DNA from 2 places in the Rummeliibacillus sp. TYF-LIM-RU47 genome. Region 2 is predicted to be linked to the other one. Evidence: predicted binding sites of a transcription regulator. Region 2 holds the regulator's gene; the other holds the start of a gene.
The links. Region 2 encodes LexA, which represses DNA repair genes until DNA is damaged. Its sites were predicted from a motif close to CGAACATATGTTCG; they were not measured.

Region 1: F0527_RS07665 (WYL domain-containing protein) is a predicted target of LexA. The motif match lies at 5,501-5,514, and genes of this name have one in related genera.

What each region holds. Positions count from the first base shown of each region.
Region 1 is NZ_VVIR01000001.1:1,510,789-1,518,063, reverse strand. It holds gene acnA (aconitate hydratase AcnA) at 1-632, opposite strand, end outside; gene F0527_RS07695 (hypothetical protein) at 1,513-1,719, shown strand; gene F0527_RS07690 (helix-turn-helix domain-containing protein) at 1,767-1,985, opposite strand; gene F0527_RS07685 (FtsK/SpoIIIE domain-containing protein) at 2,477-3,748, shown strand; gene F0527_RS07680 (replication-relaxation family protein) at 3,684-4,286, shown strand; gene F0527_RS07675 (pilin) at 4,299-4,838, shown strand; gene F0527_RS07670 (YhjD family protein) at 4,880-5,263, opposite strand; gene F0527_RS07665 (WYL domain-containing protein) at 5,260-5,481, opposite strand; gene F0527_RS07660 (hypothetical protein) at 5,740-6,297, opposite strand; gene F0527_RS07655 (DUF6731 family protein) at 6,316-7,275, opposite strand, start outside.
Region 2 is NZ_VVIR01000001.1:959,851-967,125, forward strand. It holds gene glnA (type I glutamate--ammonia ligase) at 1-112, shown strand, start outside; gene F0527_RS04655 (DUF2247 family protein) at 403-1,002, shown strand; gene F0527_RS04660 (hypothetical protein) at 1,179-1,487, opposite strand; gene F0527_RS04665 (GNAT family N-acetyltransferase) at 1,939-2,439, shown strand; gene lexA (transcriptional repressor LexA) at 2,589-3,203, opposite strand; gene yneA (cell division suppressor protein YneA) at 3,371-3,685, shown strand; gene F0527_RS04680 (YneB family resolvase-like protein) at 3,682-4,338, shown strand; gene F0527_RS04685 (DUF896 domain-containing protein) at 4,468-4,704, shown strand; gene tkt (transketolase) at 4,802-6,805, shown strand; gene sirA (sporulation inhibitor of replication protein SirA) at 6,946-7,275, shown strand, end outside.

The DNA of each region.
Region 1 (7,275 bases), 550 kb from region 2:
ACAACAGAGTCTGGGAATGTTTCGTAAGTGCCATCAGCATTTTCATTCACGTGAACTACTGGAGCCAAATACTCTAAGTTTACTTGGTGAACGATACCTGTTGCTGGTGGAACAGCACGGAAATTATCGTAAGCTGTTTGAGCCCATTTCAAGAAATTGTAACGCTCAGCATTACGTTCGAATTCAAGATCCATATTCGCTTTAAGAGCTGCTTCGTTACCGTATTTGTCAACTTGAACAGAGTGGTCGATAACAAGGTCAACAGGAATTGCTGGATTGATCTCGTTTGGATCTCCGCCCATTTTTTTCATTGCATCGCGTAATGATGCAAGGTCAACTACTACTGGTACACCAGTGAAGTCTTGAAGAACAACGCGAGAAGGTTTGAAAGGCACTTCAGCATTTTCGTCTGCATCTTTGCCCCATTTCGCTAAGTTTTCTACATGGTCTTCTTTAATTACATAGCCATCATATTGACGTAATACAGATTCTAATAAAACTTTGATTGAATAAGGAAGGCGTGATACTTGTGCAATACCAGCTTCTTCGATTGCAGCTAAACGATAATAGTTGTAAGATTTACCGTTAACTTCGAATGAAGAACGACTGTTGTGCAAGTTATTGTTTGCCATGTTCGGTTCCCCCTTTAATTATCTACTGAAAAGGGCTTCATATAAGCTTCTTTTCTCCAATACCAATAATAATAGAAAACAACACATAAGTAAATAACATTAATTTTATAGATTGATATAAATTTTTCTTATGGCCTTGGTTTCCAGTATTGAGGTTTTAACTTTTGAGTTATTGCTAAAATAGCATTTGTAAAAAAATAGATTTTATCCACATATCCAATATAGTGTTATTTAACACTATTTAACGGGGTACTCCCCGGGGGACAAGGTGGGGTTTTATACATGTTTTATAAACGTGTACCCCACCCGGGACATTTAAAACATTTAATTAGAAAATAACGCTGGACAGGTGCGTTTACATAGATTATACCTTTAACTAATTAATACTGAAAGGTATACAAAACATCGTAAGAGCTAACTATCAACGCATGCCTAGGAACACCTACAAATACAGCTGTACCTTTTGTAAATATAACCAAACTGCATATTAGCATATTTTTAACAAAAGGTAATAGTTGTTATTTTTTTCTTAGGGAGTAAATAAACCACCATATAGATACAAATAAATAATAAACAAACATAGAATTCATTGACGCTTCTACGTTCCCCCATCTCTCATTGAATTGATAATATAATATCCAACTACCAACATAGACAACGGGCATAACAATAAATAACAAACCAAACCACATAATATATTTATAATCATTTTTTCTTTCCATAAGTTCACCTTCGCTTCCCATGTTTTAAGTAATAACATTTAATTTATATAAAAAATTAGTGTATTTATGCAATATAGGTATTATGTTATATTTATATGGGAATTCAATACTAATTAAGAGTGCAATGGTTTAATTCATCTAAAAAAGGGGGTTACGCTTTGATCTTTCTAATATTTGCTTTCTTCATTTTATCTGTATTGTTAGTAGGTATAATTTTTTTATTAGTTTTCTTGGTGTCTTTTATACAAGGAATGATTGCTAACAAAAGAAATGGTTTACCATTATTAGATGAGCGAATGAAAAATGTAGTATTAGTTGCTATCGTTGTAATAGCCTGCATGTTTTTCTATGAAGTGTATCATTAAAGTTCTAAACTTAATTTGCTTATTAATGGCCACTAATGTGGTCTTTTTTATTGTTCATTTTTAAAATCAATGAGTTCTCGTATATCTTCTATCGCAAAGGCTTCCCCAATTTTCGATAACGCTGATTTAGGTATTCTCTCCATTTTATTATTAGAGAGTTCTGAAATGGTCCGCCTGGACAGACCTGTCATTTTTTCTAAATCACGTTGCGTAACATTGAACTCCTTCATTAATTGCTTCAATTTGATATTGATTATATAGCTCATCCATATAGCCCACCTTAAAAAAATTTAACTTTCTTTCATTGGACAAGGTATTTTCTTGGTACGTTTAACGTACATTATTACTACCAAGTCAAATACCACATCAAATACCAACGCCACTACCAAATTAGATTCCAGTCACACTACTTTATAACCTACCAAGCGTACTACCTGATTAGGTACAAATCACACGTAAAAAGCTATGCCAGATACCCTACCAGTTTAACTACTACTCTAGTATTCAATTAGGTATAGGCGAAATCCTTTAATATCAATACTTTATTGCTTAATTTCTTCTTCCAGTTAACATCAACTAATACTACGTATTAGAACCACTGTGGCGCGAGTCAAATAGAAAACGAAAGGAGATTCAAGATTGATTAATTTTCCAAAGACTATTTATATAGCTTTTGCGGGATGTGCGGGAAGAATACAGCTCATAAAGGTACTCGTTGCACACGATGTGGATGTTAAATAAAAAGGGGGTAGTATAAATGTTATTCGAAATTTTAACTACAACTGTAATGGGCGGGATTGCTGTAAAAGCTTATCTGGCCAAAAATGATTTGAGTGAGAACGACAGCGGGAAAATCCAACGCATTCTTTCTCTGTCTGGCTTAAATGTCAAAGATGGAAGAGACACATTAACGACTCAACTTGTCCGTAAAAAGAAGCATGAATGGGGATGGGAATACAAATACCGCATACCTTTCGGAAGAAGCTTTGAGGATTATGTAGCGAAACAAAAAAATATTGAGGATGGCCTTAATAACCGTAAGAAACAGGTTACTCTCCAAGATTTGAAATTCGATAAGAATATCCTTAAAAACATCCTCATGTTGAAACAAACTAAGCTTACTGAACAAAAAGAAGTTGAGATGTCTTTTGACGGTTTGCTCTGTATTCGTGTTTATGACAAGCCATTACCTAAACAAATTGAGTGGGACGAAAGCTACTTGAAAAAAGGTACATGGTTAGTGCCTATTGGAAGTATGCGTAACAACGACACCATTAAACATGATTTCGATAAAGATAAACATTTAATAATTGCCGGAGCGACTGGATATGGAAAAAGCGCAATTTTAAAACTCATTGCTACAACTTTAATTGATCAGCAGCCAGAACATGCCGAGTTATCGTTAATCGACTTAAAGGGCGGTTCTGCTTTTCATCGGTTTAGGGATTGTAAGCAAGTCAAATACTACTCGCGGGATCCGCAAGAAGCTGAAGGAGTTTTGAAGAACATTCAATTAGATATGAATGAATCATTTGAAACGGTAGTAAACAACGGGTTCGAAGATGTGAAAGAAGCTGGTATTAAAAAACGTCATTTCATCATTATTGATGAAGCTGCAGATTTAGCTGACTATGGGAAAGCAATGGATATTATAACAGATATTGCCCGCCGAGGAAGATCTGCTGGCTATTATCTTATTTTTTGTACCCAATATCCAACTACACAAGTCATACCCTCTCAGACAAAAAGAAATATTATCGCCCGTTTGTGCTATGTGGTCGATACAGATATAGCTTCCCGTGTTGTTTTAGATGAAAGTGGTGCGGATAAGTTGCCTGATATTCCAGGTAGAGGTATTTATAAAAATAACGTGAAGCGTTACGTTGTGCAGTCCCCTTACATCTCGAATTCAACCATTCAACAACAGATTTCCCCATATATCCAAAAGGAAGAGGAGGTTCCTAGTGCTATTGAAAACCCATCTAAACGAACGCCAAGAACAAATCCTATTACTTTTGAGCAAATTTGATTACATGACTAGAGACCAACTACGCGTGTACTTTGGTTTGCGATCCGTTCGCAATGCAAATCGTATTTTTAAGGAACTGTCTGATTACCTGTCTGTTATCCGCGATGGCTATCAATCCATTTACTATCTCAATAAATCTGGACGTGAATATGTTGGCTGTGAAAAAATCCGTAAAAAAACTGGTAATGTAGAGCATACTGTCATGCGCAATGAATTATTTCTCTTTAATCAATGTCCGGCTGATTGGGTAAACGAAATTAAAGTATCAGATGGTGTTACAACCGTGGTAGCAGATGCTATGTATACACACTTACATACGAAACATTTTGTTGAAATTGATAACCTACAGACCATGCGTGAGAATCGCTTGAAAATAGAACGTTACAAATCTTTAGGGATAGCTTTAGAACAGCAGTTAGGTCACCCTCCTGCTCTTGTATGGCTTACCACCACAGAGCTAAGAAGGATGCAAATAAAAGAAGCTTGTGAAGAATTACCGTTCGTTGTGAAGGTATTTATATATGAAGAAATCCGATAAAGGAGAGATGGAATGTTCTTTAATAAAAACAAAGTGGAAGTTGTGCCTGAAAGTAAATGGACTGATTTTGGTAGCCAACATGCTACACGTAAGGACTTAGCTATTGCTGCATGTGTGCCTGCTGTAGCTAGTCTTGGAATGGTCGCATGGAATAGTTTGACTAAAGTTTCAACTGCTCCTCTAGAAGCGGCTAGCAACAATATAGGTATAGAAGAAATTACACGCACTACAGTGTCAGGTCCAGCTATGCCTCCAGGTACTCCAGATACTTATACAACTATACCGACAGGCGCTGTTACAGACCATATAGCAGGCACTTCATTAGATGTGCTTACAACGATCATGAATCCCATTATTGATATCCTCGTCGCCCTAGCATTGCCCCTCGCTAGTCTTATGATGGTCGGTGCATGTTTCTTTATAATTTTAGGACAAAAGGAGAAAGCATACTCAATATTTTTCAATAGTGCGATTGGTTATGTATTGATTCAGATGTCACCAATGCTTCTAAACATATTGAAAACTGCAGGTACAGCAGTTCAACCACATTAAAAAAATCCCCTCTTATTTAAGGGGATGAGATTCTTTCACAATTACTTGTGATATACCTTTTTATTAACTTCCGCAACCGTTTTATATTCTATATTTAATAGGCGTTTTATTTCTTCGTTAGTCCAATTTCTTAACGCCACGTTGAAATATCTATGGTATTCAGTTGCACCGCGATATAACACTTCGTAAACGGTAATAAAATCATCTTCTCTTACTTCTTTTTCTATTCGTACCCCCAAAGATCCTAGTTGTCTTTTGACATTCAGTTTTTCTTGTTTTATTTCTTGAATCTTACTCTCAAACCACATATCGAAAGCTCCATGCGATTTAAAACTATCTAAAAACTTACGATCACGCTCTAGTGTCCGTATTGTTAAATCTAGAATAATTTGTTTATGCACTAGATCGCTGTGTTCCCTACTCATACGACTTCTCGTTCTTTTCTAAGGACTGGCATCACTGCAAGAACATTATCTGTAATAAAAGTACGCTTAGCATGCTTAGTGAAGCAAAATGCTTGGAATCTGTCACCAAAAATTTTGATTAGCTTTACTCGTCGTTTAGTTATCTCACCTGATTGAGAAATGTACATTAAATCAACCAATTGATTATGCTGCATCGCTTTCATTAACTGCTCTTTCATCTTGTCTCCCCCTCAAAATAGAACGCTTGTTTGTCTAATTATAAAGAACATTTGTTCTTGTTTCAAGACAAAAAAAGCCCTATTACCATTATGTGTAACAAAACTTTAAGTTATGTATGCAGTTAAAAACAAAAAAACGCGGCTAGTCTCATGCTTTTTAGTAACATGGGAAGCCGCGTTTTTAATGTCAATCAAAATAAAATAATTTAATGTTCTTATTTCAAGTAAACAAAAAACCTTACCGATTAAAGTAAGGTTTTAAATTTCTCTTTCTTTAGTTAAAAATGGATTCTTTTTTGGTTCTACTTCCTTAGTATTTTCTGAAACTTCGTTACCGTCTTTTCCTGCTTGCAAAAGTAGAGAAACTACTACATACAGAAAAAGTGCTAAATATACTGAATAAGCTACAACTAAAAGGCTCCAAACACTTGAAAAAATTATTTGTGTTGGGCTAGATATATTATAAAAGTTTGTAGGTTGTCCGGCCTTTCCTTGGATATACACTTGAAAGACAATCGTGAAAACAATACTGGAAATACCCGTCACTATGGTGGCTATGAGTAAATATAAAAATTGCTTTGTATATTCTTCATCACCCAATATTTCTTTCACTAATTTGGTAGTCATAATTGAAGCTATAATAGAAATAGAAGTTGCAAAAAAGCCTAAAGTTATACTTGAAACATTTAGATATCCAGATAGTGCTTGTTCAAATCCATTAAGGGAAAAGAAGTTTATTTTTTTAATAAACACAATAATAGCCACGACAATGGAAAAAATGCCAAGCATCCAAAAAAACATTAGAAATTTTCGCACTTGGTCCCCCTCTTCCTATTATATTTTACTTTTCATTTTCTCATATTCATTAACCATCTCACTAAATACGCTTATAGGATTTAGATGCTTTTCTTTGCCGAAAGTGAATTTTAAATAACTCTCTAGTTTCTGATCTAATAAATCTATTTTTTCAACCCTAGAATCTTCATCATCTTTACCATGAATATGAAACTTCTCAACATCTGATGAATCAATGTATCTCTCTAAAATGCTATCAGAAACATCCTCTGGAATATGGCTTTTTTTAATCGGCTGGCTTGCTATTGTAATTTCAACATACCTAATTTCATTATTTGAATCGTTCTTACCTGTTACTTTTTCCAATATGTGCTTAGCAGCTTCTCCTGTTGTTCGTACAGACATTTTTCTAAATTGCGTTTTTTCTTTACCTCGTCGCTTTGCTGTTTTGTCCATGATAACTTGTAGGCTCGTTTCTTCTTCAACATCAAACTCTTCCATCCAAGTACGAATTACTCCACCTAATGCTGTAGGGCTTAAAGAATCTCTATTACGTTGAATCATAAGGACTTTTTTATTTGTATCATAAAGCACACTTACTTGATGTCCTACATATTCATTATCTAAAATTGTTATTACGTCAGATTTTCCATGCAAAGTAGTTTTTACAGGAAGATGATAATCAATAAGTCTATCGAATACAAGATGATAATAGCCTAAATTGTCAACGCTAATGTCACCTAACCGAACAAATTCTCCATTGTATTCATAGACTAACTTTTCAAATGTTGATGACCCCTTATTGGTTGAGTAATTATTGTAAATAGCTTCTAGAATCGTTTTAATACCCACCCTCGATTCCGAACCGTCTTCTTTTTTCCCGACTATAAAGAAGTAATTAAACCCAATTTCTTTTGATCTAAGCTTGGTCTTTGTTGCCTTTTCATTTGAACTTTCTTGCAATTTCAGTTGTTCTTGTTGCTCTTCTAGTTGGTCTTG
Region 2 (7,275 bases):
TTTAGGAAAGCATATTTATGCTAATTTCCGTGAAGCAAAAGAAATAGAATTTGATTTCTTCAGAACACAGGTCCACCAATGGGAACGTGACCAATACATGAAAACTTACTAAAATAAAAAGCGCTGGGATTCAAAGTCCCAGCGTTTTTCTTATGTATTGATAGTTGTCTATTATGCATACAGGATTTACAAAATTTGAAAAGAATATAAAACAGCAAAAGGTGTAAAGAAAAGTAAATTGATAAAAGGAAGGAAAAACATTGAAAGAGAAGAAGGTATAGTTCATTATACAATTAATAGAGAAGGACAAATCACGCATCAAATGCGATACCGGGTACAACAAGCTATTGGTTAAATACCTAAGGGTAGTTTATTTTGTCGAAAAGGAGATGAATGATTAATATGATAGATTATCAGAGTGAAGAATTTATTTTAGATATGCCAGAGAACTCGTTAAATTTAAATATTCCGTATGCTTTCTTTATAGATCATGCCTCTTTAAATTGGAATGAATTAAATTTTGGATTAAAAAGTCAATATATTTCTCTAAATTATGCTATTGAAAAAGCAGTATCAGAGGTATCAATTAATGGTAATACTTCAAATACGCTATTTGAGCTTGCTTCACTTTTTAATAATGAAGAAGACTTAGCTGAAAAGCATATTAATGTTTTAATAAAAGAGAAAATAATTGATTCAATGTTATTGGAAAATAAACAATTCATGATTGACTGTAAAAACAAATATCTTTATATTGCTTTATTGTGGTTGTATCAAAACCCCAAAAAATATAATCATCCGAAACGATACGACTCAGAATTAAAAGAAATAGACTATAGTACCAAAGTTTATGATGTTATTTGGGATTTTAAAATACCTTCAATACCAGCTCGTGATTTTCGATATTTCTCGATGACTTTTGAAGTAACAGAGAAAAATCAAGAACTATTTTTAAATAGATGGAATCAGTTTTTAGAAGAACAAAAACAGATAGTCAAATAATTTTTAATAAAAAATGCGATACCAAAATAAAATAATACTAACAATAAACTCAATTTTATGTCGTAGGATCCTAATATCTTTTACATGTTGAGGTCTATTTCTATTTAGTCACAGACAACTAAAAAACTAAATACCATAACACTCTATCAGGATTAGCAAGTCACCCATTTCAATCTTTAATAGATAAAGACGATCTCTATATTCTTAGTATGCTTCGAGAAAATCTCTTTTAATGAATTATTAGCGATTTTAACATTAAGCAAAAATTCATTTGTATCATTAAAACTATCAGAAATACCCTTACTCTCGGTATCAGAACCTGGAAATACTTCTAAAAGTAAATATCCTTGAGAGCTATTTGCTATATAGTATTTTGTTTTATGATAGGAGAATTCAACTTCTCTTCCAGTTGCCAAGTAATGTTGTAGAACTTCCAAGTCAATATAAGAACCGTCATCATTTTCTGAAGTTTTAAAAGTATCCATCTTCAAACCCACCTCTGTCACTTTTTGATATTAGTCTTGCTTACTTCACCCAGATAACCTTAATCCTAAACAATAATAGTAGCCTTATCACGTTCATACTTAAGCGCTTCGGAAAACAGAAATGTTGTGTTTTTGCTTCACTCAATTGTCGAGAGATATTTTTGCGCAACGGATGATGTGTTAAACCATCTGACTGTTAAATCTAAAAATTTATAACCCTGTATTTACCTATATTATACACTGTAATATATTTACTTATATTGATTAATGGAAGTTTTTAAGTTTTATTACAATTATGTATGGCGCTAGAATGAAAAATCAGGATGAGTAGAGTTTATTACTGGTGAATACTTTGTACAACATATTATGAGAATAATCGTATGATATGTGACTATGTTTTGATTGTGCAAGGAGGTAGTGGATTGTATTAAGAGAGGAGAAAAAATAGAAAATGATTGAATTACGAAAAATAACTGGAGATAACATAGAGAAAGTAATAGCACTTGAAGTTGAAGAAAACCAAAAAGACTTTATAGAAACTACTAACCTAAGAAGCTTTGCAGATGCTCATATGTTGAATGCAGAAGGGATACCTGCTACACCTTATGCCATTTATGCCGATGAAGTGGTGGTTGGATTTTTGATGTATATTTATGATACGTTGGATCACGAATCGTTTGAGAAGGAAGATTTTTACGGCAAGAAGAGCTATTTTATTTGGCATATTATGATTGGAAAGAGTTACCAAGGGGAAGGATATGGCAAACTTGCATTTGAAAAAATGTTGAAGGAGATCGTAACGTGGCCATATGGTGAAGCAGAATATATAGCTCTCTTTTATCAAACAAGTAATATCAAAGCTAAAACATTATACGCTTCATTTAAATTTGAAGATACAGGTATTATTCAGGGTAAGTCCATGTTGGCGATTAAAAAGCTAGTTGAGAAATAAAAGAAACACGCAATGTTTTCATACTGCAAAATAGCACTTTAAGTAGGCGCAAAATAATCCTAATTTAACACCCGCGCTATCTGTTTTGTGTTTATAAAAAAACAATCAGTCTACAGGTAATATAATAGACTCGATTGTTTTTTTAATTATCAGTATATGTTTCGATAAAGACCAACAACTTTACCAAGAACAGCAACGTTTTCAACAATTATTGGCTCCATAGAGGAATTCTCTGGTTGTAAACGGAAGTGTCCCTTTTCTTTATAAAAACGTTTTACTGTTGCTTCGTTCTCCTCCGTCATAGCTACTACGATATCTCCATTATTGGCAGTTGCCTGTTGTTTGACAATCACGTAGTCTCCATCGAGAATTCCTGCCTCTATCATAGACTCACCCATGATTTCAAGCATAAAAATATGGTCATCTGATCCACCGTAAGTGTCAGGAATAGGGAAGTACTCTTCAATATTTTCGATAGCGGTGATAGGTAACCCGGCAGTTACTTTCCCAACTAAAGGAACATGCATAACACCCTGTTTGGTAACATTTCCTTGATCTAAGATTTCAATAGCGCGCGGTTTTGTCGGGTCTCTGCGGATCAGCCCTTTGCTTTCCAATCTATTCAAATGGCCGTGGACAGTTGAACTGGAAGCTAAACCTACTGCTTCGCCTATTTCTCGTACAGAAGGCGGATATCCTTTAGTGCGTACTTCTTCTTTTATAAATTCCAATATATCATCTTGTCTTTTTGATACCTTTTTCAATTTGCTCACCCTCTTATCAGCAATTTTCTTTAATTGTTAAATGAAGTATAACATGTCTATTAAATGGATGCAAACATAGGTTCGAAATTTATTTGACAAAAACGCATGTTCGTATTATATTGAATTATATAAACTACGAACAAACATTCGATGAAGGGGAGATCCTTATGAACTGGATTAAAAAAAATCGAAATACCACCTATTTATTTGCATTCATATTCGCGATTATGGTTATTCTTATGGTTATCAATCGGGATACAACTAGCTACACAAACATAGAAGTCCAAGAAGGAGATACTTTATGGTCGCTATCTGGACTTTATAAAGGGGATTTATCCAAAAGTGAGTGGGTTTCTTTAGTGAAAGATAAAAACAATATTATTGACGGACGCATTATAGCTGGTCATACTTTATCTATTCCTGCGTACAAAAAAACTAACACGAATAAAAAAGGAATAGAGTTGGCGAGTGAAAATGAATGAATAGAGGGAAAGAAGCAGTATTATATTGCCGTGTAAGTACAGAAAAAGAATCCCAAGATTCTTCGCTAGAACGGCAAGAAAGTGAACTAAAAGAGTTTGCCAAAACAAAAGGTTATAATGTTATGAGTGTATTTAAAGATCGGCATAGCGGCTATGACGTAGAACGCGAGGGACTCATGGATTTGCTGGATTATATTAAAGAACAACATATTACAGCATTGTTTGTGCAGGATGAAACGCGATTAGGACGTGGGAATGGTCGCATGGCCGTATTACATCTACTTAATAAAATGGAAGTGACTATTTTTACTCTTAATAATTCAGGCAATATCCAGCTGAATGAAATGGATACAATGTTGCTTGAAATATTGGCACTAGTAGAGGAATATCAAAGGAAATTACATAATGCCAAAATACGTCGTGGGATGAAAAGGGCTGTACAAAACGGCTATAGGCCTGAAAATAACTTAAAGGATCGGGGCAATCCAGAAGGTAGAGAAAGAATTGATGCTCCAATTGAACAGATTATTCAATTGAGAAATAAAGGGCTAACATTTGAAGAAATCACTGCTACTTTAAATGGATTGGGCTTCCAACTTAGCAAAGCAACAGTACATAGACGCTATAAAGAATTCGAAGAGCACAATAATTAACTGTAAACTGTCGAAAAGTTTACTTTATGATACAGGTTGGCTTGATATCCAAATAATGCTTAACGCTTGCACTTAAAACATATTTTACATACTCTTTAAGATATGAAGAATATGAAAGGGTGTATATAAATGTTGCCAAAAGAAAAGATTGATCGCATTAATTTCCTGTCTAGAAAATCAAAAGCAGAAGGACTAAGTGTTGAGGAAGCGAAAGAACAAACAGCACTTCGAAAAGAATATCTGGATACATTCCGTAATTCCATGAGAGACACCATTGAGCATGTCCGAGTATTTGATCCAAATGGCGATGAAGTAACACCGGATAAGGTAAAGGAAATTCAAAAACGAAATAATCCTTTGAATTAATAAGGTAAAGTAAATGTCGAAAAAATATTGTTTTCTGACATAATGTTGACTAAACTGTAATAGAATAATACTTTGCTTTCAGAAAGGATGTCTATTCATGACGCTACAAGCAGATCAGCTTGCAATTAATACAATTCGAACTTTGTCGATTGATGCAATCGAAAAAGCAAATTCTGGTCATCCAGGTTTACCAATGGGTGCAGCACCAATGGCTTACACGCTATGGACAAAACAAATGCAACACAATCCAAAAAATCCAAAATGGTTTAACCGTGACAGATTTGTATTGTCAGCAGGACATGGTTCAATGTTATTATACAGCCTACTTCATTTAGGTGGTTATGACTTACCGATGGATGAAATTAAAAACTTCCGTCAATGGAATTCATTAACTCCTGGCCATCCTGAATTTGGGCACACTGCTGGAGTAGAAGCGACAACTGGTCCACTGGGGCAAGGGATTGCTATGGCTGTTGGTATGGCGATGGCTGAAGCGCATTTAGCAGGAGTATACAACAAACCAGAACATTCCATTGTAGATCACTATACATTCGCGCTTTGCGGAGATGGAGATTTAATGGAAGGTGTATCTGCAGAAGCAGCTTCACTTGCAGGCCATTTGCAATTAGATAAACTAATTGTCTTATACGATAGTAATGATATTTCATTAGATGGTGATTTGAATAAATCATTCTCAGATAATACAGCTGAGCGTTTTAAAGCATATGGCTGGAATTATATCTTGGTTGACGATGGCAATGATATTGAAGCTATTAATTCAGCAATTGAAAAAGCAAAAACTCATAAAGGACAACCTACATTAATTGAGATTAAAACAGTTATTGGCTTTGGTTCTCCTAACAAATCAGGTAAATCATCATCTCACGGTGCACCGCTTGGCGTTGATGAAGTTCTACTAACAAAACAAGCTTATCAATGGGAAAATGAAGATTTCTTCGTTCCTGAGGAAGTATACGAAACATTTAAAGAAGCAGCGAAAATTCAAGGGGAAGAAGCTGAATCTGTATGGAATGAACAATTCCAAGCATACAAACAAGCATACCCAGAACTTTCTGCACAGCTAGAAAAAGCAATTAATGGAGAGCTGCCTGAAGACTTTGACGCAGAAATCAAAGCTTTCGAGCCAGGCAAATCGGTAGCTACACGTTCATCATCAGGTGATGTGATTAATGCCTTAGCTAAGAAATTGCCTTCTTTCTTTGGAGGAAGTGCTGACTTAGCTGGCTCTAATAAAACTACTATTAAGGATGCAGGAGATTTCTCTGCAACTGAACGAGCTGGACGTAATATTTGGTTCGGTGTTCGTGAGTTCGCAATGGGTGCTGCATTAAATGGTATGGCTTTGCATGGCGGTCTTCACGTGTTTGGTGGAACATTCTTTGTCTTCTCTGACTATGTGCGCCCTGCCGTACGTTTATCTGCACTTATGGGACTTCCTGTGACATATGTGTTTACACATGATTCTATTGCTGTTGGTGAAGACGGTCCAACACATGAGCCAATTGAACATTTAGCTGCATTGCGTGCGATGCCGAACCTCTCTGTTATCCGTCCGGCTGATGCTAACGAATCTGCTGCCGCATGGAAACTTGCAGTATCATCTAAAAATAAACCTACTGCTTTAGTGCTGTCACGACAAAACTTGCCAGTGCTTGATGTAGATGCAAATGCAATCTATACAGGCGTTGAAAAAGGTGCTTATGTTGTTGAAAAGGCAGACAAAGAAGTGGCTGATGCATTGCTATTAGCAACTGGTTCTGAAGTACAGTTAGCTGTTGCTGCTAAAAAAGCATTAGCTAGCGAAGGAATCGATGTTACAGTTGTATCAATGCCAGATCTAGGTCGTTTCGACGAACAAGATGCAGCATATAAAGAAAGCGTATTGCCTAAAAACGTAACAAAACGTTTAGCAATTGAAATGGCTTCTTCATTTGGTTGGCATAAATATGTTGGTTTTGAAGGTGATGTTTTAGCTATTGACCGATTCGGAGCTAGTGCACCTGGAGAATCAGTAATCGAAGAATATGGCTTTACAGTAAACAACGTAGTAGAGAAAGTTAAAGCTTTAATGGCAAAATAAATAGAAATACCAAAAAGTAGAGGGAATATGCCTCTACTTTTTGTTTTTTGACAAAGAAAGTGGGGTATTTACAGTTTAAATTGACAAAATATTCACTTGATTGAAGGTATACTTAGTAGAAAGAAAGGGGCGGCTTAAAAATGCGTGTTTACTCAATCTTTCACATTAAACCAAAACATCAATCATTTATATATGGTAGAGAACGTCTTTTATTCGAATTAATTAATGGTGTCAAAACGAACCAAAACAATTTTTATCCATCACAGGAATTAGCTTATTTATGTGAGACGTTGCCTGTTGATGATATTGAAACTAGCATAGAAAAACATTTACATACTAGTTTTTCTGCTATTAATATTAAAAACCATGAAATCTATTTAAGTAATCAATTCAAAGGAGATCTTCACATAGAAATTCAGCCATACTATCTAAATGTTTATTGTATTGGCTCCCGTATGTTAGAGTTAGAT